One region of the Cupriavidus necator N-1 genome, then DNA from elsewhere that is predicted to be linked to it. Evidence: predicted binding sites of a transcription regulator. Region 1 holds the regulator's gene; each other region holds the start of a gene.
What was found. The regulator FNR, encoded in region 1, switches genes on or off when oxygen is low (the NO sensors DNR and NnrR bind a similar motif). The targets are predictions, from matches to a motif close to TTGATNNNNATCAA.
Positions count from the first base shown of each region.

Region 1 (5,133 bases):
GGCCGTGCTGTTCGACCTTGGCGCGCGCAAGTTCTACATCTTCGGGCTGGTGCTGTGGCCACAGGATGTGATCTACCTGGCGGTGCTGCTGGTGATCTCGGCGCTGGCGCTGTTCCTGTTCACGGCGATCGCGGGGCGGCTGTTCTGCGGCTATGCCTGTCCGCAGACGGTCTATACCGAGATCTTCATGTGGATCGAGCGGCGGGTCGAAGGCGACCGCATCGCCCGCATCCGGCTCGATGGCGATCCGTGGAGCCTGCGCAAGTTCCGTCTCAAGGCGACCAAGCACTTCCTGTGGGTGCTGATTGCGCTCTGGACCGGCTTTACCTTCATCGGCTATTTCGCGCCGATCCGCGGTCTGGGCGGCGAGGTGCTCAGCCTGTCGCTGGGGCCGTGGCAGTCGTTCTGGATGCTGTTTTACGCGTTCGCCACCTGGGGCAATGCGGGCTTCATGCGCGAGCAGGTGTGCAAGTACATGTGCCCGTATGCGCGCTTCCAGAGCGTGATGGTGGATCGCGATACCTATGTCGTGACCTACGACGTCGGCCGCGGCGAGCCGCGCGGCAGCCGGTCGCGCAAGACCGATCACTACAAGGCGGGGCTTGGCGACTGCGTCAACTGCAGCATCTGCGTACAGGTGTGCCCGACAGGCATCGATATCCGCGACGGCCTGCAGTACGAGTGCATCGGCTGCGGCGCCTGCATCGACGCCTGCAACCAGGTCATGGACAAGATGGACTATCCGCGCGGCCTGATCCGGTATACCTCGGAAAACGCGATGCGCAAGGCCTTGTCCGCAGCGGCATCGCGCAAGCGCCTGCTGCGTCCGCGCGTCATCATCTATTCCGTGGTCTGGGTGGTGCTGCTGGGCGGCTTCATGGCGTCGATCGCGCTGCGCACGCCGCTGAAGGTCGACATCATCCGCGACCGTGGTGCGCTCGGCCGTGAAGTGGAAGGCCGCTGGATCGAGAACGTCTATCGCCTGCAGCTGATCAACACCACCGAAGCGCCGATGAAGATCAGCGTGCGCGCCGACAGCGACGAGCTGAAGAACCTGAGGGTGGAGTACGACAAGCAGGCCGAATCGTTGGCGCCGACGTCCAACCGGTTGCTGCCGATCCGGATCCGCGTGCCGATCGAGGCCGCGGCGCGGGGCACGCACAAGATCAACGTGACAGTGACGAGCGAAGGCACGGAGCGGGGGCAGGCCGAAATCCGGCAATCCACCAGTTTCATCGTGCCGCGCGATTTGTGAAGCTGGGCAGACGCGGACTTAGTCGTCAAGATGAAGGGGGCAAGATGAGTCAGCAAGGCAATCCGTGGTGGAAGGAGCCGTGGCCGTGGCTATTGATGAGCGGCCCGCTGGTGGCGATGGTGGCGTGCGGCGTGACGATCTGGCTGGCGTCCACGCATCCGGACATGCCGGTGCAGGGTGCAACGCGCCATGGCCTGGTGGTGGAGAAGGCCGATGCCGCGCCGCCCAAGGCTGCCGCAGCGAGGCAGCCATGAGGTTGCGCTGGCTGATGTGGGTACTCTGGCCGGCGTTCCTGATGGCTGGCTTTGCGACCGCGACGGTGTTTTCGGTGGTGGATCCCGGTGACCTGAACTTCTTCGGCCAGCCGATCGAAGCGTCCCGCGAATCGGTCTACACCATCGGCTTCCTGATGGCCTGGGTGTTCTGCGCGTTGTCCAGCGGACTGACGCTCTACACCATGCCGACGCGGCTCAGCGATACCGACGAACTGGAATGAGCGGACTGGCGTGAGGTCTGCGCTGCCATGGCCGGATGCGGCACTGGCAGCGCTTGGCCGCTTAGCAGGAGCGGCTGTAGAGTTGCTTGATGCCGTCGATGTCCACCAGCTTGACGTGGCGCTGGCGAATCTGGATCAGGCCGGCTTCGGCAAAGCGAGAGAACAGGCGGCTGACGGTTTCGAGCTTCAGGCCCAGGTAGCTGCCGATTTCTTCGCGGCTCATGCGCATCACGAACTCGGACGCCGAATAGCCGCGCGCCGACAGGCGCTCAGAGAGGTTGATCAGGAAGGCGGCAAGGCGTTCCTCGGCGCGCATCGAGCCCAGCGTGACCAGCATCAGCTGGTCGTGCGTGATTTCCTTGCCCATCAGGCGCAGGAACTGCTGCTGCAGCGATGGCAGGTCGACCGAGAGGGACTGCAGTTCGCTCATGCGGACCACGCAGACTTCGGTATCTTCCAGCGCGGCGGCATCGGAGGCATGCTGCATCTCGCCCAGCCCGTCGAGACCGACGATTTCGCCGGGCAGGTGGAAGCCGGTAATCTGCGAGCGGCCGTCTTCAGTGGTGACGTGGGTCTTGAGCGTGCCAAAGCGCACGGCATAGACCGCGGTGAGCGGATCGCCCATGCGATACAAGGTTTCACCCTTGTGCACGCGGATGCGTTCCTGTACCAGCGTGTCCATCTTGGCGAGGTCTTGCTGCGACATGCCGACCGGAAGGCACAGCTGCCCCATTGCACAGGTGGAGCAGCGGGGCGACATCTCGGTAATGGGAATGGAGGTGAGCAATTGGAACCTGCTAGAAATGGCAGCGAGGGCGCGATTAGGACATTTTACCGTGCGATGTGATGCGGTAGGGAGTAAGAATTGACATTTGGCGTGCTGATCAGCGTTTTTCTGCTCGCTTTGCTGGGCGGAGTCCACTGCGCTGCCATGTGCGGCGGCGTGGCGCTGGCCGTGGAACAACGCCGCGGCGCGACGGTGACGATCAGTCTGGTGCCCAGCCGCGCCGCCTGGCTGGCCGAGTTGCTGACTATGCACTTGGGCCGGATCTCGACCTATATGCTTCTTGGTGCCGCGCTAGGCGCACTCGGTGCCTCGGCATGGAAGCAGGATTACCTGCCGGTGCAGCGCTGGCTGTTCGGCGCGGGCAGCGTCATGCTGCTGTGGTCGGGCTGGCGGTTGCTGCGCGGCAACACTTTTACCGTCGACTGGCTGGAGCGGCTGGCGGCGCGCGCCGGCGCAACGGTGGCGCGGCGGCTGGGTGGCCTGGCAGGCGCCATGCCGGCGTTTGTGCGGGCGCGAAGCGGACTGGCGCGGCGTTATGGCGTGGGCCTGGCGTGGGGGCTGGTGCCGTGCGGCATGGTCTATGGGGCGCTTACGCTGGCGCTGCTGGCGGGCAACGCGGCGTCCGGCGCACTCGTGATGGGCGTGTTCGGGCTCGGCACATTGCCTAATCTGCTGGTGCTGTCCGGCCTCGCGGGCTACTTGCGTACGCTGTCGCGACGTCCCGGCGTGCGCCTGGGGGCCGGCCTGGCGGTGATGGCGTTCGGCGCCCTTGGCATTGCGCGAGCGGTGCTGCTGCCACATTCGCTGGCCGAGCATGGATTCTGCCTGGTGTTCTGAGGCGCCGGCGCCGCCCGGGCAACGGATGATGGTTGCAGGCGGGGGCGGGAATGCCATACAATCGCCAACATTGCGGTATCGCGCGGCATAGAATGAGCCGCGGTAAGCAGCGGGCGAGCAGCGCCAGGCGGCCTTCCTACCAGAAGGCGCGTTCAGGGCAGGGGAAGCGGAAGGTTTTCGATGCCCGTCCCGTCCCCGCAGTCCATCCGGTTCAAAAGATCTGGTTCAAAAGTCCGGCTGGCACTGCGGTGTTGGCGATGCCGGCCTTGCTCCCGATACCCGTTTTTCTTGCGTCCGAGGCCTTCAGTTCGCTGACAGCGACGTCCGATATGTGCGGGCGCGCTACGCAAGAGGTTTGCTGGCCGATCCATAACGGCACGCGAACGATCTCCTGCCGGAACGACCCGGCAACTCGATGCAAAGATAGGGAAGTGCACGGCTTGGATGCAGCAGGTATCCGGCTAGCTGCGCAATGAGATGGCGGTGGCTTTCGTACCGCTGTATCCAAAATCTCCGATGCCCCGGATCCGTCCGGGAGCAGGTGCAAAGACAGGCTGCACACCATCAACATGAATACCCAAGAGGCGAAGATCGTCCTCGAGACGGCGCTGATCTGCGCGCAGGAACCGTTGCGCGTCAATGACCTGCGGCGGCTGTTTGACGACGACGTCGGCGCAGACACCATCCGCGTGCTGCTTGAGGAACTGCGCCAGGACTGGCGGCCGCGCGGCGTGGAACTGGTGGCCCTGGCCAGCGGCTGGCGCTTCCAGAGCCGGCCGGAAATGCGTGAATACCTCGATCGGCTGAATCCCGAAAAGCCGCCAAAATATTCGCGCGCCGTGATGGAAACACTGGCGATCATTGCCTACCGGCAGCCGGTGACCCGCGGCGATATCGAGGAAATCCGCGGCGTAACGGTCAGCACGGAAGTGGTCAAGAAGCTTGAGGACCGCAGCTGGATCGAGGTGATCGGACACCGCGACGTGCCGGGCAGGCCGGCGCTGTATGCGACCACCAAGGCATTCCTGGACGATCTTGGGCTGCGTACGCTGGATGAGCTGCCGCCGCTGGAAGACGCCCAGGCGCAGGCGCAGGCAACCCTGCTGGAACAACAGGCCATCAATTTTGAAGACCTGGCTGCAAACAAGGCAGCCAGTGCCGACGAGGAAGCATTTGCCGACCCCGCCGCGCAGGCAGCGGATGTGGCCCAAGCATCCGTCGCGAACGAAGCCGAGACGACCGACCCGGTCGACCAAGGCGCCAATGGCTTTGACGTGCAACCGCTGCAAGCTGCAGCCGACGATGCCGCCGAGGCCGCTTCCATCGAACCAGCCGCACCCAATCCGGACGGGGCGCGGGGCGATTTGCCGGACAACGGCACCCCGCCGCACCCGAGCGAGCACGACGAGCGCGTGCCGAACTGAACAACATGCAACATCCGATAGTGAATATCTTGTCTGATTCCGTTGAGCAAGACACCCGCAATGCGGGCGCACCCGCCGACACCGGCGCCGCAGAACCCGGATCGGGCAGCGAAGCCGCGCCCCGCCGCAAGGGGCTGCGCCGCGGGCTGAGGAACCTGGTCGCATCGCGCCGCCAGGCAACGCAGGACCGCGGCGAGGGCGCCGAAGGCGCCAGCGCCGGCGGCCAGGCCGATGCCGGTGAAGCGGGCGCCGCCCAGGCGGCGGGCGGCGCGCGCGGTGGCCAGCGCGGCCGCGGCAAGCGCAAGACGGGGCAGGGCGAGGGCGGCCAGAGCAG
Region 1 is NC_015726.1:2,291,460-2,296,592, reverse strand. Features, by position in the region: gene ccoG (cytochrome c oxidase accessory protein CcoG) at 1-1,255, shown strand, start outside; gene CNE_RS10815 (membrane protein) at 1,300-1,509, shown strand; gene CNE_RS10810 (hypothetical protein) at 1,506-1,751, shown strand; gene fnr (fumarate/nitrate reduction transcriptional regulator Fnr) at 1,813-2,538, opposite strand; gene CNE_RS10800 (sulfite exporter TauE/SafE family protein) at 2,617-3,375, shown strand; gene scpB (SMC-Scp complex subunit ScpB) at 3,945-4,799, shown strand; gene rluB (23S rRNA pseudouridine(2605) synthase RluB) at 4,805-5,133, shown strand, end outside.

Region 2 (5,133 bases), 1.8 Mb from region 1:
GAGTACGGGATCGACTACAAGGGCTGCGCGGTGCTGGTCGCCTATGACAAGCAATCGCCCGACATCGCCCAGGGCGTTGACCGCGCTTCCGACGACTACCTGAACCAGGGTGCCGGCGACCAGGGCCTGATGTTCGGCTACGCCTGCGACGAGACCCCGGAACTGATGCCGTTCCCGATCTACTACGCCCACCGCCTGGTCGAGCGCCAGTCGCTGCTGCGCCGCGACGGCCGCCTGCCCTGGCTGCGCCCGGACGCCAAGTCGCAGGTCACGGTGCGCTACGTCGACGGCAAGCCGCACAGCGTGGATACCGTGGTGCTGTCGACCCAGCATTCGCCGGACATCACCCAGGCCCAGATCCGCGAAGCGGTGATCGAGGAAATCATCAAGCCGGTGCTGCCGGCCGAGATGCTCAAGGAAACCAAGTACCTGGTGAACCCGACCGGGCGCTTCGTGATCGGCGGCCCGCAGGGCGACTGCGGCCTGACCGGGCGCAAGATCATCGTCGATACCTACGGCGGCGCCTCGCCCCACGGCGGTGGCGCGTTCTCGGGCAAGGACCCGTCCAAGGTCGACCGCTCGGCCGCCTACGCCGCGCGCTACGTGGCCAAGAACGTGGTGGCCTCGGGCCTGGCGCGCCAGTGCCAGGTGCAGGTCAGCTATGCCATCGGCGTGGCCCGCCCGATCAACGTGACGGTCTACACCGAAGGCACCGGCAAGATCCCCGACGCCAAGATCGCCGAACTGGTGCAGGAGCATTTTGACCTGCGCCCGAAGGGCATCGTGCAGATGCTGGACCTGCTGCGCCCCATCTACGAGAAGACCGCCGCCTACGGCCACTTCGGCCGTGAAGAGCCGGAATTCTCGTGGGAAGCCACCGACAAGGCGGCTGCGCTGCGCGCCGCGGCTGGCCTGTAAGCGCCACCCGCGTCAGCAGCACTGACGGCAAGCCCCGCCGGCCCGCAAGGGCCCGCGGGGTTTTTTTGCGCGGACTTGATCCTGGTCCAGTCGCCGCGTGACGCCGGCGCCACCGCATGCAGCAGGGAGTAAAATCCCGCCATCCCAAGCCGCCACGCCGGCGGCCGACCCCAAACACTGGTGACCGTTTCCAGAGGATGCCATGTCCGAAGCGCCTGTCCTTGCCCCCTCGACTTCAACCCAGCCGCCCGCCGCCGCCGGCCAGCTCAACCTGATCCGCCCGCAGCCATATACCGACTGGGCGCCGCAGGTCACGGCCGAAGAACGCGCCACGCTGCGCCGCGAGCTGGAGCAGGGCGCCGTGCTGTACTTCCCGAACCTGAATTTCCGTTTCCAGCCGGGCGAAGAGCGCTTCCTGGACAGCCGCTATTCCGACGGCAAGTCCAAGAACATCAACCTGCGCGCCGACGACACCGCAGTGCGCGGTGCCCAGGGCAGCCCGCAGGACCTGGCGGACCTGTACACGCTGATCCGCCGCTACGCCGACAACAGCGAATTGCTGGTGCGCACGCTGTTCCCGGAATACATCCCGCACATGACGCGCGCCGGCACCTCGCTGCGGCCCAGCGAGATCGCCGGGCGCCCGGTCAGCTGGCGCAAGGACGACACCCGCCTGCACGTGGACTCGTTCCCGTCCAACCCGATGCTGGGCAAGCGCCTGTTGCGAGTGTTCCACAATATCGACCCGGCTGCGGCGCGCGTGTGGCGCGTGGGCGAGCCGTTCGGCGATTTTGCGCAGAAGTTCGTGCCCAAGACCCATGGCATGTGGCCCGGGCAGGCGGCGCTGATGAAGCTGCTGCATATCACCAAGCGCAAGCGCTCGGAATACGACCACCGCATGCTGCAGCTGCATGACCTGGCCAAGGCCGACCTGGATTACCAGGCCAAGGTGCCGCAGCAGGAATTCCACTTCCCGCCGGGTTCCACCTGGATCGTCTTCAGCGACCAGCTGCTGCATGCGGCCATGCGCGGACGGGCGATGATGGAGCAGACCATCTACCTGGCGCCGCAGGCGATTTCCGACCACACCCACTCGCCCGAGGCGGTGCTGTCGCGCATGCTCGGGCGGCCGATGCTGGTGTCCTGATCAACGCAAAAGCAGGCGCAACATGGTTTCGAAGGTCTTGCCGTAAGGCGGCTTGAGCAGGCCGGCGCCGTTCAGGCCGGCCTGGTGGAACACCGGCTTCACCTTGGAGAAGGTGTCGAAGCCCGCTTGGCCGTGATAGGCGCCCATGCCGCTGGCGCCGACCCCGCCGAAGGGCAGGCCGTCCTGGGCGATATGGAACAGCGTGTCGTTGACCGTGACGCCGCCGGCAACGGTCTGCTTCATCACATGGCCGATGGCGCCGCGGTCGCGCTCGAACAGGTACAACGCCAGCGGTCGCGGGCGCGCATTGATGTAGTCCACCGCCTCGTCCAGGGTGCGGTACGTCACCACGGGCAGCACCGGCCCGAAGATCTCCTCGCGCATCGCCGTGATGCCTTCGGGCACATCCAGCAGCAGCACCGGCGGCAGGCGCCGCGCCTGCGCGTCCGGCTGCGCATCGGACAGCGGCACCACGGTCGCGCCTTGCGCCGAGGCTTCATCCACCAGCGCCGCCAGGCGCGCGAAGTGGCGCGGGCTGATGATGCTGGTGTAGTCCACGTTGCGCGCCAAGTCCGGATAGAGCCGGCCCACGCACTGGCGTGCCGCTTCTACCAGCTGCTCGCGCAGGTCTTCCGGCACCAGCACGTAGTCTGGCGCGATGCAGGTCTGGCCCGCGTTCATCAGCTTGCCCACCAGGATGCGCTCCACCGCACGTGGCAGGTCGGCGCCGGCGCCGATAATCGCCGGCGATTTGCCGCCGAGTTCCAGCGTCACCGGGGTCAGGTTGGCGGCCGCCGCGCGCATCACATGGTGGCCGACCGCGGTCGAGCCGGTGAACAGCAGGTGGTCGAAGGGCAGCGCGGTAAAGGCGCTCGCCACCTCGGCATCGCCGTTGACCACCACGATCTCGTCCGGCGCAAAGTGCTGCGGCACCAGTTGCGCGAACAAGGCCGCAAAGCGCGGCGTGTATTCCGACAGCTTCACCATGGCGCGGTTGCCCGCCGCCAGTGCGCCGGCCAGCGGCCCCACCGTCAGGTACAGCGGATAGTTCCAGGGCACCACGATGCCCACCACGCCCAGCGGCTGCGGCACCAGCCGCGAGCGGCCCGGGCGGAACCAGAAGCCGGTGGCGGCGCGGCGCACGCGCATCCAGCGCTTGCCGTGGCGCAGCGCGTCGTCGATGCCGCCCAGGCTCGGGAATACCTCCAGCAGCGCGGTTTCCTGCCGCGGCCGGTTGGTGAAGTCCGCGTGGATGGCGGCGGCAATGGCAGCCTCGTTCTCTGTCACTAGCCGGCGCAGGCGCTGCAGGCGGTCGGCGCGCACGGCCCAGGCGGGCAGCTGGTCGCGCCGTGACGCAGCGTGCATGGCGCCAAAGACGGACGACAGGTCGGGGACTTCTCGCATTGCTGCGCTCCTGGGCAAGGGACGTGCGGGGACAGTGGAAGCGGATCGCGGCGGGTGGCGGTGCAACGGTCCGCGTGTTCCCGCGCACGATAAGGTAGCGTGCCAGCCATGGCAATGGAAGTTTCCTACCAGAAGGGCAATTCAAACGCCCGTCTGCGCTGCGCGGCGGCCCGCGCCACCGGGCTTCTCCACTGTCCGGGCTAGCGCCTACACTGAATCTCACAGCTTGCCATCCGCTGGACGGACAGGGCGCGCACGCACTAGCGCGGCCCGGCTCACGCACGCGCGCCGCCTGCGGACTCGCGGGGAGACAGATGGAAACCACCTTTGACTACGTCATCGTCGGCGCGGGCTCGGCGGGCTGTGCGCTGGCGGGGCGGCTTGCCGACAGCGGCGACGACACCATTGCCCTGGTCGAGGCCGGGCACCACGATCACCATGTGCTGGTACGCACACCCGCGGCGCTTGCCGCGCTGCTGCCGCGCGCGGGGGCACGCAACTACGGCTATGAAACCGTGCCGCAGCCGGGCCTGAACGGCCGCCGCGGCTACCAGCCGCGCGGGCGCGGGCTGGGCGGCAGTTCTTCGATCAACGCCATGATCTACACGCGTGGCCGTGCCGCCGACTACGACGCGTGGGCCGCCGCCGGCTGCGACGGCTGGTCGTGGGACGACGTGCTGCCGTACTTCCGTCGCGCCGAGTGCAATGAACGCCTGGCCGGCAGCGACGACGACCCGCTGCACGGCGGCAACGGCCCGTTGCACGTGAGCGACCTGCGCACTCCCAACCCCTTTGCCGAACGCTTCATCGAGGCCGCGCAGCAGGCGGGCTTCCCGCGCAACGACGATTTCAACGGCGAAGAGCAGGAGGGCGTGGGCTGGTACCAGGTCACGCAGCACGCGGGCGAGCGCTGGAACGCGGCGCGTGCCTACCTGCACGGTGGCAACAAGCGCGACCGGGCCTGCAACGGCGGCCGCGCGCACCTGCAGGTGCTGACCGATACGCAGGCGCTGCGCATCGTTTTCGAAGGCCGCCATGCGGCCGGGGTGCAGGTGGTGCGCGAGGGCCGCCGGCAACTGCTGCGCGCGCGCCGCGACGTGATCGTGTGCGCGGGCACATTCGGCTCGCCGCAGCTGCTGATGGTGTCGGGCGTCGGCCCCGCCGCGCACTTGCGCGAGCACGGCATCGCCGTCGTGCATGACCTGCCTGGCGTGGGCGCCAACCTGCAGGACCATCTCGACATCGTGCTGCACAAGCGCGTGGCCGTGCCTGAATTGTTCGGCGTGTCGTTCGGCGGCCTGGCGCGGCTGGTGTCTGAAATGCTGCGCTACCGGCGCGAGCGCACCGGCATGATGTCAAGCAACTTCGCCGAGGCAGGCGGCTTCCTGCGCAGCCGCCCGGATCTGCCCGAGCCCGACCTGCAGCTGCATTTCGTGGTCGGCATGGCGGATGACCACATGCGCCGGCTGAACTTCGGCCACGGCTATTCCTGCCATGTCTGCGTGCTGCGCCCGCGCAGCCGCGGCGAGGTGCGGCTGGCCTCGCACGATATCCGGCGCGCGCCGCTGATCGACCCGCAATACCTGAGCGATGCGCGCGACCTGGACGACATGGTGGCTGGCGTGCGCATCGTGCGCAGCATCTTTGCGCAGCCGCAGCTGGCC
Region 2 is NC_015726.1:216,238-221,370, forward strand. Features, by position in the region: gene metK (methionine adenosyltransferase) at 1-918, shown strand, start outside; gene CNE_RS01090 (Kdo hydroxylase family protein) at 1,121-2,065, shown strand; gene CNE_RS01095 (coniferyl aldehyde dehydrogenase) at 2,066-3,469, opposite strand; gene CNE_RS01100 (GMC family oxidoreductase) at 3,784-5,133, shown strand, end outside.
Region 2: the regulator FNR is predicted to act here: its motif matches at 994-1,007, upstream of CNE_RS01090 (Kdo hydroxylase family protein).

Region 3 (5,133 bases), 1.3 Mb from region 1:
GGTGCTGTACCTGTTCAACGCCAGCACGTTCCTGATCGACAAGAACGTCTACGACATGTCGCCTGGCGCGGCGGTCGGCCTGGCGCTGTCCTACCTGGCCGCGGGCTGGGTGGTCTATGACGTGATCTGCCGCGTGTTCGGCAAGAGCGACAAGACCGTGGGCGTGCTGGTGGCGATCTACGTGGCCGTGGCTGCCTACGTGGCGTGCCACCTGTTCTCGGGCCGTGCGGCGTTCCTGCTGACCGGTGCGATGATCGCCACCATCATGAGCGCCAACGTGCTGGTATGGATCATCCCGGGCCAGCGCAAGGTGGTTGCCGCGCTGCGCGCAGGCCAGCCGGTCGATCCGGTCCATGGCAAGAACGCCAAGCAGCGCAGCGTGCACAACACGTACTTCACGCTGCCGGTGCTGTTCGCGATGCTGTCGAACCACTACAGCATGACCTACAGCTACAAGTACAACTGGGCCGCGCTGATCCTGATCATGCTGGCCGGTGTGCTGATCCGCCAGTTCTTCATCCTCAAGCACAAGGGCAAGATCAACGTGGCCTGGCCCGCAGCCGGCGTTGCCGTGCTGGCCGTGGTCGCCGTGCTGATCGCGCCGCAACCGCGCCCGGCCGTGGCCAAGGCAGAAGGCGGTGACGCCGCCGCTGCCACCGTCAGCTTTGCCAAGGTGCAGGAAGTGCTGAACGCGCGCTGCGTGCAGTGCCACGCCGCGCAGCCGAAGATGATGCCGACCGCAGCCAAGGGCATCAAGCTCGACACCGCGGAAGACATCAAGGCCCACGCCCAGCTGATCTACCAGCAGGCCGTGCAGCAGAAGGCGATGCCGCTGGGCAACGTGACGCAGATCACCGACGACGAACGCGCCCTGCTGGGCCAGTGGTTCGAAGGCGGTGCCAAGACCACTAACTAAGGGTGGCTTGATCTGAAAAGCATCAGGGCCGGCGCGTGCAGCCGGCCCGTGAAATCCGAGCATCGGTGATCGACGGTCCGGAGGGTTGTGCAGTTGGCAACCGTCAGTACCGGACCGGCGAGGGTTTGAACGGGGCCTTGCGCCCCGTTTTTTTTCGGCGACTTATCCGCCGATATTTAGCAACGCCAACACCCCCAGCACCAGGAAAATCCCTGCCGCGATCTTGTGCACCAGCGCGATCGGCATCTTGTTGGCAAACTTGTCGCCAAGCAGGACCGCCGGCGCATTGGCGACCATCATGCCGAAGGTGGTGCCGGCCACCACGGCAATCACCGCATCGCTGAAGCGCGCGGCCAGCGCCACGGTGGCGATCTGGGTCTTGTCGCCCATCTCGGCAAAGAAGAACGCCACGATGGTGGTGCCGAGGATGCCGAGGGCGCCCTTGACCGGCTTGGCCTGTTCGGCGTCGTCGAGCTTGTCGGGGATCAGCATCCATCCCGCCATCGCGATAAAGCCCAGGCCCAGGATCCAGCGCAGCAGGCTTTCGCCCAGCACATGCGTGATCCAGCCGCCGAGCGCGCCGGCAAAGCCATGGTTGAACAGCGTGGCGATCAGGATGCCAAGGATGATGGGAACGGGCTTGCGGTAGCGCGCGGCCAGCACCAGCGACAGCAATTGCGTCTTGTCGCCCATTTCAGCTAGGGCGACGATGCCTGTGGAGACGAGGAAGGCTTCCATATTGGTCTTGTGGGGTAACCGGGCCGCAATGCATCGCGAGATGCCAATGACGCACACCTTTCCCGGCCCGGCCAGAAAGGTATGGTCATCGGTCTCGCCAGGCTGGACGCTGCCGGGTCCGTATCAGTACACGGCCGGGCGGGTCCGGAGCTGCGCACGCCATAACCGCAAGCGGTCAAGTCTGTTGACGTGCGCCCCTGTCCCCCGGAATCCGCATTGCGCGGCGCGGTGAGAGCAGGGCGGCTACTCCCCAATGGGGGCGCCAATTATAACGGCAGCGGGGGCAGGCGTCCACCTGGCCCCCGCCACATGGCCTGCATCCTCAGGCGGGTACAGGCGCGTTGTCGCTGGTCTGGCGGCCGCGGAAATCGGTCCAGCACAGGGCCTTGAAGTCATAGAGCTTGCAGCGGCGCGCGGTGTCGAAATACCAGCGCCAGGAGAAGTTCTCGATGATGATGCGGCCCGGCAGCGCATGCTCCAGCAGCGCCTGGGCGCGCTTGAGGCGGTACAGCGGCACGCTCATGTCGACGTGGTGCGCGGTGTGTTCCATGATGTGGTGCAGCGCGGCGCCGATGCCGTGGCGGAAGCGCAGGTGCACGGTGGTCGAAACAAAGGGCTGCGCCTTGGCCCACATGGCCTTGGTGTCATACCAGGCCACGCTGGTATGGGTGTGGTGCACGTACAGCACGAAGCCGACGGTGACGTTCCAGACCAGGAAGGGCAGCACGAAGCCGGCACCGATGAGCATCCAGACGGACTGGTCCGTGGCCAGTGCCAGGCCAGCCAGCGCGCCGATCCAGGCCAGCCCGAAGGCGGCTACCAGCACACAGTCGCCGGTGAAGATCGGGCGGCGCGTGGCCATCTGGCGCTTGCTCGGGAAGAACATCTTGCACCACCAGATTTCCACCAGGTAGTACAGGCCCGGGCCGAAGCCGGTGCGGTAGATGCGCTCCATCACGCGGCGCCAGCGCGGCAGCGCGTTGAATTCTTCCAGCGAGTAGGGCGCCCAGACGAAGTCGAAGCCCTTCAGGTTGGTGTAGCCGTGGTGCACCACGTTGTGGCCGACTTCCCACAGGCTGTAGGGCGTCAGCGAGGGCAGGAAGGTGAGCCGGCCCAGCCACTTGTTCAGGCCGCGGCGCGGGGTCAGGCTCTGGTGGCAGGCATCGTGGCCGATGATAAACAGGCGCGCGATGATCAGCCCGGCCAGCACGCCCAGCGCCAGCTTGGCGGCCCAGTGCTGCGCCAGCACCACGCCGGCCAGCACGGCGCCGAACAGCAGGTAGTCGAAGGCGAACAGCAGCAGTGCGCGCGGGGTACTGCGCTGGCCCAGCGGGATCAGCCAGCCGCGGATGATCTTGCGCGAGGGCAGCGGGGCGTCCGGTGCGATCGGCGCCGGAAGCGGGGCGTGGTTGGGCGCACCCTTGCGCGCGGCATGGGGCACGTCATGCGGGCCATGGGCGCGCTCAGGGGCGTGAGCGGCGGATTGGGATGCGGTCATGCAGAACCTTCTGATTGCGGTCGGATGGGTATGGGCGCACGGCACGCAGAACGGCCGCGGCGGAACCGCAAGGTTAGAAGGCTTTGTCGGAGACGGTCTTGACGCTCGTCAAGCCGGAGGCGGGGGCGAAGCGGTAAAAGGGTAAAAGCGCGCCCGCCGCATGGCGGCGGGCGGCTGCTGGCCAGGTGACGGATCAGGCGGCCGGCACGTGGGCGGCCTCGCCCATCACATAGACGCTGTCGATGAGGCGGTCGTCGCCCAGCATGGCAAAGGCGAACAGCTCCTCTTCCAGCGTTTCCGAGCGGTTGCTGCGGCGGGCGATCAGCGGCGTGGCCTTGGGGTCCAGCACGATGAAGTCGGCCTCGCAGCCAACGCCAAAGCTGCCGACGCGGTCGGTCCAGCCCAGCGCCTCGGCCGCGGCGCGCGTGGCCAGGTAGAACATGCGCAGGGCGGTCAGGTAGTAGCCGCCCATGCGCGCCACCTTGTGCGCGGCGTTCATGGTGCGGAACATCGAGAACGAAGTGCCGCCGCCGACGTCGGTGGCCAGCGTCACATTCAGGCGGTTGGCGTCGGACTGGTGGAAGTCATAGAAGCCGCTGCCCAGGAACAGGTTGGAGGTGGGGCAATGCGCCACCGCGGCACCGCTGTCGGCCAGGCGCCGGCGGTCGTCCTGGTCCAGGTAGATGGCGTGGCCGTACATCGCGCCCGGGCGCAGCAGGCCGTAGCGGTCGTACACGTCCAGGTAGCTGCGCGCGTCCGGGAACAGCTCGGCGACCCATTTGACCTCGTCGCGGTTCTCGGCCACGTGGGTCTGGATAAAGGCGTCCGGGTAGGCGCGCGCCAGCTCGCCGCAGGCGGCCAGCTGCGCCTCGGTCGAGGTCGGGGCAAAGCGCGGCGTGATGGCGTAGGCCAGGCGTCCCTTGTTATGCCAGCGCGACAGCAGGTCGGCGGAGTCCCGGGCGCCGGTCTCGGCCGTATCGCGCAGGAATTCCGGGCAGTTGCGGTCCATCATCACCTTGCCCGTGACCATGCGCAGGTTGCGCGCCTCGCTTTCGGCAAAGAGGGCCTCGGCCGAGGCCTTGTGCACCGTGCTCCAGACCACCGCGCTGGTGGTGCCGTTGCGCAGCAGTTCCTCGGTGAAGAAGCCGGCCACGCCGCGCGCGTAGTCGGGGTCGGCAAAGCGGCGCTCTTCGGGGAAGGTGTAGGTGTCGAGCCAGTGCAGCAGGCCCGGCGACGGCGACGCGATCATGTCGGTCTGCGGGTAGTGCACGTGGGTGTCGATAAAGCCGGGCACGATCAGTTTGCCGCGGTGGTCGACGATCTCGACGTCGGCCGGAATGCGCGCAGCCAGTTGCGTGTAGTCGCCTGCGGCGGCGATGCGCCCGTTGGTGACGATCAGCACCCCGTCGTCCCAATACTGATACGCGTCCTCATGGAATTGCGGATCGCGCAGGAAATGCAGCACGCGGCCGCGAATGGCACGGGTGAGGGAGTCAGTCTTGGGGTTGGTCGTCATGGTTTGTCTCTTGTGGCCGGCCCGCGCGGAACGGCATGGTTCAAGCAGCGGGCCGGGCTATTGGCATGCGCCGCGCTCAGGCCGCTGGGGCCGTTGCGGGCGGGGACTTGGGCGGGCTCGACCAGAATTGGTCGACTTCCGCCAGGAATTCGGCCTTCTGCATGGCAGGCAGGAAGGCCGCTTCAAAGCTGTTGCGGGCAAGCTTGTGGGCATCGGCCGCGTCCAGCGGCAGCGCGTCGAAGGTGGCTTCCCAGTTGGCGTTCATATAGCCGCCGAAGTAGGCCGGATCGTCCGAATGCAGCGTGATCACCACGCCGGCATCGAGCATGCGCTTGAGCGGGTGGTCGCGCAGGTCCGGGTAGACCTTGAGCTTGACGTTGGACAGCGGGCACACGGTCAGCGCCACGCGCTCGCGCGCCAGGCGTTCCACCAGCGCCGGATCGTCGATGGCGCGCACGCCGTGGT
Region 3 is NC_015726.1:975,301-980,433, forward strand. Features, by position in the region: gene CNE_RS04625 (urate hydroxylase PuuD) at 1-916, shown strand, start outside; gene CNE_RS04630 (TMEM165/GDT1 family protein) at 1,079-1,654, opposite strand; yybP-ykoY riboswitch at 1,769-1,929, opposite strand; gene CNE_RS04635 (fatty acid desaturase) at 1,977-3,152, opposite strand; gene guaD (guanine deaminase) at 3,346-4,668, opposite strand; gene CNE_RS04645 (adenosine deaminase) at 4,745-5,133, opposite strand, start outside.
Region 3: the regulator FNR is predicted to act here: its motif matches at 3,251-3,264, upstream of CNE_RS04635 (fatty acid desaturase).

Region 4 (5,133 bases), on a different replicon from region 1:
GCTCGTGCCAGTTGCAGCAGTTCCTCCAGCATCTGCGCCAGGCGCTCAACAGGCGCTACGCGCAACGACTGGATGAGTGCCGCAAACCGTCGATGTTCGTCGTCAATAGCGGAATGACCGATCAGTAGACCGTCATGCCAGTACATTGGATTGTGCGCTGCCATCATGCCTCCAGTCATATTATTAGGAGCCTAAGTATTGTAGGATAGACCGGTTCCGTAGGCAACGACAATGAGCATGGCGCGGAGTGCTGTTGGCTGCACGGCTTGGCGAAGACGCCCGGATCCCGTTCGCCGATCGCTTGCTGACGGCGGCCGGCATGTGCCCTCGCGCCGCAGGCATAAGTTCTGAGCCGAGGCCCGGCAGTGCCGCGCAGCCACCGACGTTCAGCGCATGGACGCGTTCGCTTCGCTGTCGATCTGTTTGCGCAAGGTCGCGAAGCGTTTCTCCACATTGGCGCCGAATAGCGGATCGGCACTGGCCGGATCGATGGCGGCGACCTCCGCCCAGTCCGCTTCGGTCAGGAACCGGGCGGCGCGCGGCATGACCTGTTTCTCCTCGGTGGAGAGATGGTTGCGGTAGTACACCAGGTACATGGCGGCGGCCGCTTCGAGTGCCGCTCGCGAGGTGACCACTTCGCTCTGGGCTTCACGCAGGCGGTCGAGCAATTCCGCGCCGACCGTGGCGATCACGCGATGTTCCTGCAGTAACCGGCTGATGATGATCCGCGTGCCGGGATCCCGGTCCACGAGCAGCGCGTAGGCAACATCCTCACGGGGGTGGTGCACACAATCGCCATAGTTGCGCATGTAGTGGATGATCGTGGCCATCAGGCCGTAGTCGGGCTGCTCTCCCTGATGGAAGGTGCTGACCTGCTTTTCCAGCAGGTCGAGCATTGAGGCGAAATGGATATGGTCGGTATGCCAGGCGGCAAGCGGTGTCGGGCTCGGGGTGGAAAGCGCGGCGGAAGGTGAAGTCGGAAGCGAGGTGACGAGTGGGGTGGCCATGGCGCCCTCCTGGGAAACTGGGCAAGCAGACCGTTGAGTCCGATACGATATCGGGACTCGCGGGGCCCTCATTGACACAATAGCTTCCCTGCATGATCTAAGTCTGACGCAGATCAATGCGGCGCTAAGCGCTCGGATCTCGCAAGGGGCGGAAGCCTTATACGCCGCACGTTCAACCTGCGCCGCCCTCTAACTCGCCTCGACGCGAGAGGGTCACCACGGTTAGTCCGGTGCCGGAATCGCCTACCGCGCAGGCAGGCTAGCCGCGTGCGACCGCCCGCCACGCCCCGGGCGGCTGTCCGAAGCGCCGCGTGAAGCTGCGCGTGAAGGTGGTCTGGTCCGGGTAGCCTGACGCCAGCGCGATCTCGGCCAGCGGCAGCGTGGATTGCGTCAGCAGCTGCAGCGCGCGGTCCAGCCGCAGCCGGGTCTGGTAGCGGTGCGGGGTATCGCCGAAGGCCTCGGCAAACAGGGTCTGGAAGCGCCGCACGCTCCAGCCGAAATGCCCGGCGATTTCCGCCACGCGCAGGGGCGAGGCCAGGTTGGCGCGCAGGTAGGCATCCACGGCCATCAGCGGGAACACCTGCCCGTCGCCGGGCATGCCGAGGCAGTCCGCCAGCGCCGCGGCCAGCGTGGCCGCCAGCTGCCAGTCGGTCTGCGGCCCGCGCGCTGCCGCAGCGGCGCGCCACGCCGCCAGCGCGCGCACGCGGCTGCCGAAGGCGCCGTCCAGCGAAAACGTGCGCGGGCGCGCCATCAGCCGCGCGGGCAGCGCCACCGAGCGCGCCGGGAAGTCCGCCACCAGTTGCAGGTTACCGTCGAAGCCCAGGAATTCATGATGACTGCCGGCTGGCACGATCAGGCCGGTGCGGTCATCCACGCGATAGACGTGGCCGTCGATCTCCAGTTCGGTGGCGCCGGCCAGGCCGAACAGCAACTGGTGGTAGCCGTGCTGGTGGCCGTCCGGCTGCGGGCGGTAGCGCCGGTGCTCGACCAGCGGCGAGGCGTGGGGTTCAGCGGGCTTGGGCATGCCGCAACCTGCCAGGGGTCTGGCACAGCCAGACGCCCGCCCCGGCCACCGCCATGCCCAGTGCCTGCACCGCATCGAGCCGTTCGCCGAACAGCAGCCAGGCCTGCAGCGCGGCCAGCGGCGGCGCCAGGAACATCAGCGCCGCGGCATTGGCGGCGTGGCCGCGCCGCACCAGGCTGACCAGCAGCCAGGTGCCGGCGCCCGACAGGCCGATAGCCGCCCACGCCAGCGCGGCCCACAGCGCCACGCCACCATGCCAGTGTAACGGCGCGTCGGCGGCCTGGATCCCCACCATCGCGGTGGCTACCAGCATGGCGCCCAGGTTCTGCCACGCGGAGCTGGCGCGCAGGTCACAGGCGGCAATGGCGGATTTCTGCAAGAGGGTTCCCATGGTGATGGAGACAATGGCCAGCACGCCCAGTAGCACGATCCAGGGCGACAGGGCCGGCGCGGCCGGGTGCATGCCGGCCTGCACCGCCGGGGCGACCACCAGCGCGACGCCGAGCGCACCCAGCGCCAGGCCCTGCCACGTCCGCCTGGAAGGTAGCTCTTTCAGCAGGGGAATGGCAAGCAGCGCGGTCAGCAGCGGCTGCAGCGCGCCCAGCAGGGCCATGATCGCCGGCGGCAGGCCCCTGGCCACGGCGCCGTAGCCGGCGCACAGGTAGATGCCCTGCATCAGCGCGCCGGCCAGCAGGTGGCGCGGCGCCTCGCGCAGCGGCGGCCAGGCCGCGCGCGCGGCCAGCGACCACGCCACGAACATCAGCCCCGCCACGGCAAAGCGGCCCAGCAGGAACAGGCTGGTATCGGCCAGCGGCACGATGGCCTTGCCGACGATAAAGCCGGTGGACCAGATCAGGACAAAGGCAACAGTGGGCAGCCAGGCGGCAGCGGACAGGGGGCGCGACATTCAAGCAGGCGTTTCCGCTGGGCGGGATCGGATGGGCAAAGCGCAAGGCTAGCCAGGCCGCGCGCCGCTGTCTTGGCAAATCCGGCAATCGGCATGCTGAAAGCATTGGTAACACTCCCGCAGCGCCTCCGGGTCAACCGATGCGCGCTTGCCACGTAACATAGTGATGGTCTGATCGAAAAAGGCGAGGAGGCGGGCATGAATCCGGCGCAGCATTCGAGACAACCCCGCCGTGGCGGGCTCGCCCCCTGGCGCGCCGCCGCGGCACTGGCACTGGCCGCGTGCCTGGCCGCCTGTGCACAGGTGCCGGCCGAGGCTGGCGGCAGCACCGCCGCCACCGACCTGCGCTGGCTCAACACCGTCACCTATGGCGCTGACCAGGCCACCCTTGACGACCTGCGCAGGCTGGGCCGCAAGGGCTTCCTCGACCAGCAACTGACGCTGCCGCTGGCCGATCCACCCGAACTGGCAGCCGCCATCACAGCCTTGCCCAACCTGCAGGCCGACGCCGCCGCGCAGATCCAGGCCGCGCGCGACGCCCGCCAGCGCATCGACGCGCTGCCCGACGACGACAGCAAGCAGCAGGCCCGCCAGGTGCTGAACGCGCAGGGCCGCGAGATCGTGGCCGATGCCACGCGGCGCCACCTGCTGCGCGCGCTGTACTCGCCGGCGCAGCTGCGCGAGCAGATGACGTGGTTCTGGATGAACCATTTCAACGTCTACTCGGGCAAGGGCCAGGTCCGGCTGCTGCTGGCCGACTACGAGGAACGCGCCATCCGCCCGCACGCGCTCGGTCGCTTCCGCGACCTGCTGATGGCCAACGTGACCGCGCCGGCCATGCTGGTCTACCTCGACAATGCCCAGAGCAGCGCCAACCGCATCAACGAGAACTACGCGCGCGAGCTGATGGAGCTGCATACCATGGGCGTCTCCGGCGGCCCCAGCGGCTCCCGCTACACCCAGCAGGACGTGCAGGAGCTGGCGCGCGTGCTGACCGGCGTGGGCGTCAACCTGCGCGGCACGCCGCCGCCGCGGCTGCCGCCGGCGCGCGCGGGGCTGTATCGCAGTGAGGGCCTGTTCGAATTCAACCCCGCGCGCCACGACTTCGGCGCGAAGACGCTGCTGGGCCAGCGCATCGAGCCGGCCGGTTTCGACGAAGTGGCGCGAGCGGTGTCGATCCTGGCGCGCGAGCCGGCCACCGCGCGCTATATCAGCGCCAAGCTGGCGGCCTATTTCATCGCCGACAACCCGCCGCCGGCGCTGGTCGAGCGCATGGCGCAGACCTTCACGCGCACCGATGGCGATATCGCCGCGGTGCTGCGCACCTTGTTCCTGGCGCCGGAACTGGACCGGCAACTGGCCGCGCCCACGCGCAAGTTCAAGGATCCGATGGTCTATGTGGTGTCGTCGATGCGGCTCGCCTATGAAGGCCGTCCCGTGGCCAACCTGCGCCCGGTGATGAACTGGCTGAACCAGCTTGGCGAGCCGCTCTACGGCCACGTGGCGCCGGACGGCTATCCGTCGTCGGAAAGCGCGTGGGCCAGCTCGGGCCAGATGGTGCGGCGCTTCGAGATCGCCCGCGCGATCGGCTCGGGGCCGGCGGGACTGTTTGCCGGCGATAGCGCGAGGCCGCGCGGCGCGCGCTTCCCGATGATCGGCAACAAGCTGTACTACGACACCATCGAAGCCACCCTTGGCCCCGCCACGCGCGCCGCGCTGGCCCAGGCCGAATCGCAGGCCGAATGGAATACCGTGCTGCTCGGTTCGCCCGAGTGGATGCAGCGCTGACAGGGAGCGGACCATGGAACGCCGACAATGGCTGAAAACGATGGGCGGCGCCACGCTGGGGCTGGCGCTGCCCGCCATCGCCTCGCGCGTCTATGCGCTGCCGGCGCAGGCCGATGCGCGCTTCCTGCTGGTGTTCCTGCGCGGCGGCTATGACGCCGCCAGCGTGCTGGTGCCGGCGGGCAGCGATTTCTATTATGCCGCGCGGCCCAATATCGCCATCCGGCGCCCGCCCGTGGCCGGTGCGGACGCTGACCCCAACGCGGCGGTGGCGTTGGCGCCGGCTTTTGCGGCCGACAGCACCGCGCGTGGCATCGGCGACTGGGCGCTGCACCCGGCATTGGCCGCGACGATGCTGCCGTTGTGGCAGCGCGGCCAGCTGGCCTTCGTGCCGTTCGCCGGCACGCACG
Region 4 is NC_015723.1:2,284,865-2,289,997, reverse strand. Features, by position in the region: gene CNE_RS28425 (bacteriohemerythrin) at 1-167, opposite strand, end outside; gene CNE_RS28420 (hemerythrin domain-containing protein) at 387-1,007, opposite strand; gene CNE_RS28415 (AraC family transcriptional regulator) at 1,267-2,031, opposite strand; gene CNE_RS28410 (DMT family transporter) at 2,015-2,938, opposite strand; gene CNE_RS28405 (DUF1800 domain-containing protein) at 3,137-4,726, shown strand; gene CNE_RS28400 (DUF1501 domain-containing protein) at 4,740-5,133, shown strand, end outside.
Region 4: the regulator FNR is predicted to act here: its motif matches at 1,111-1,124, upstream of CNE_RS28420 (hemerythrin domain-containing protein).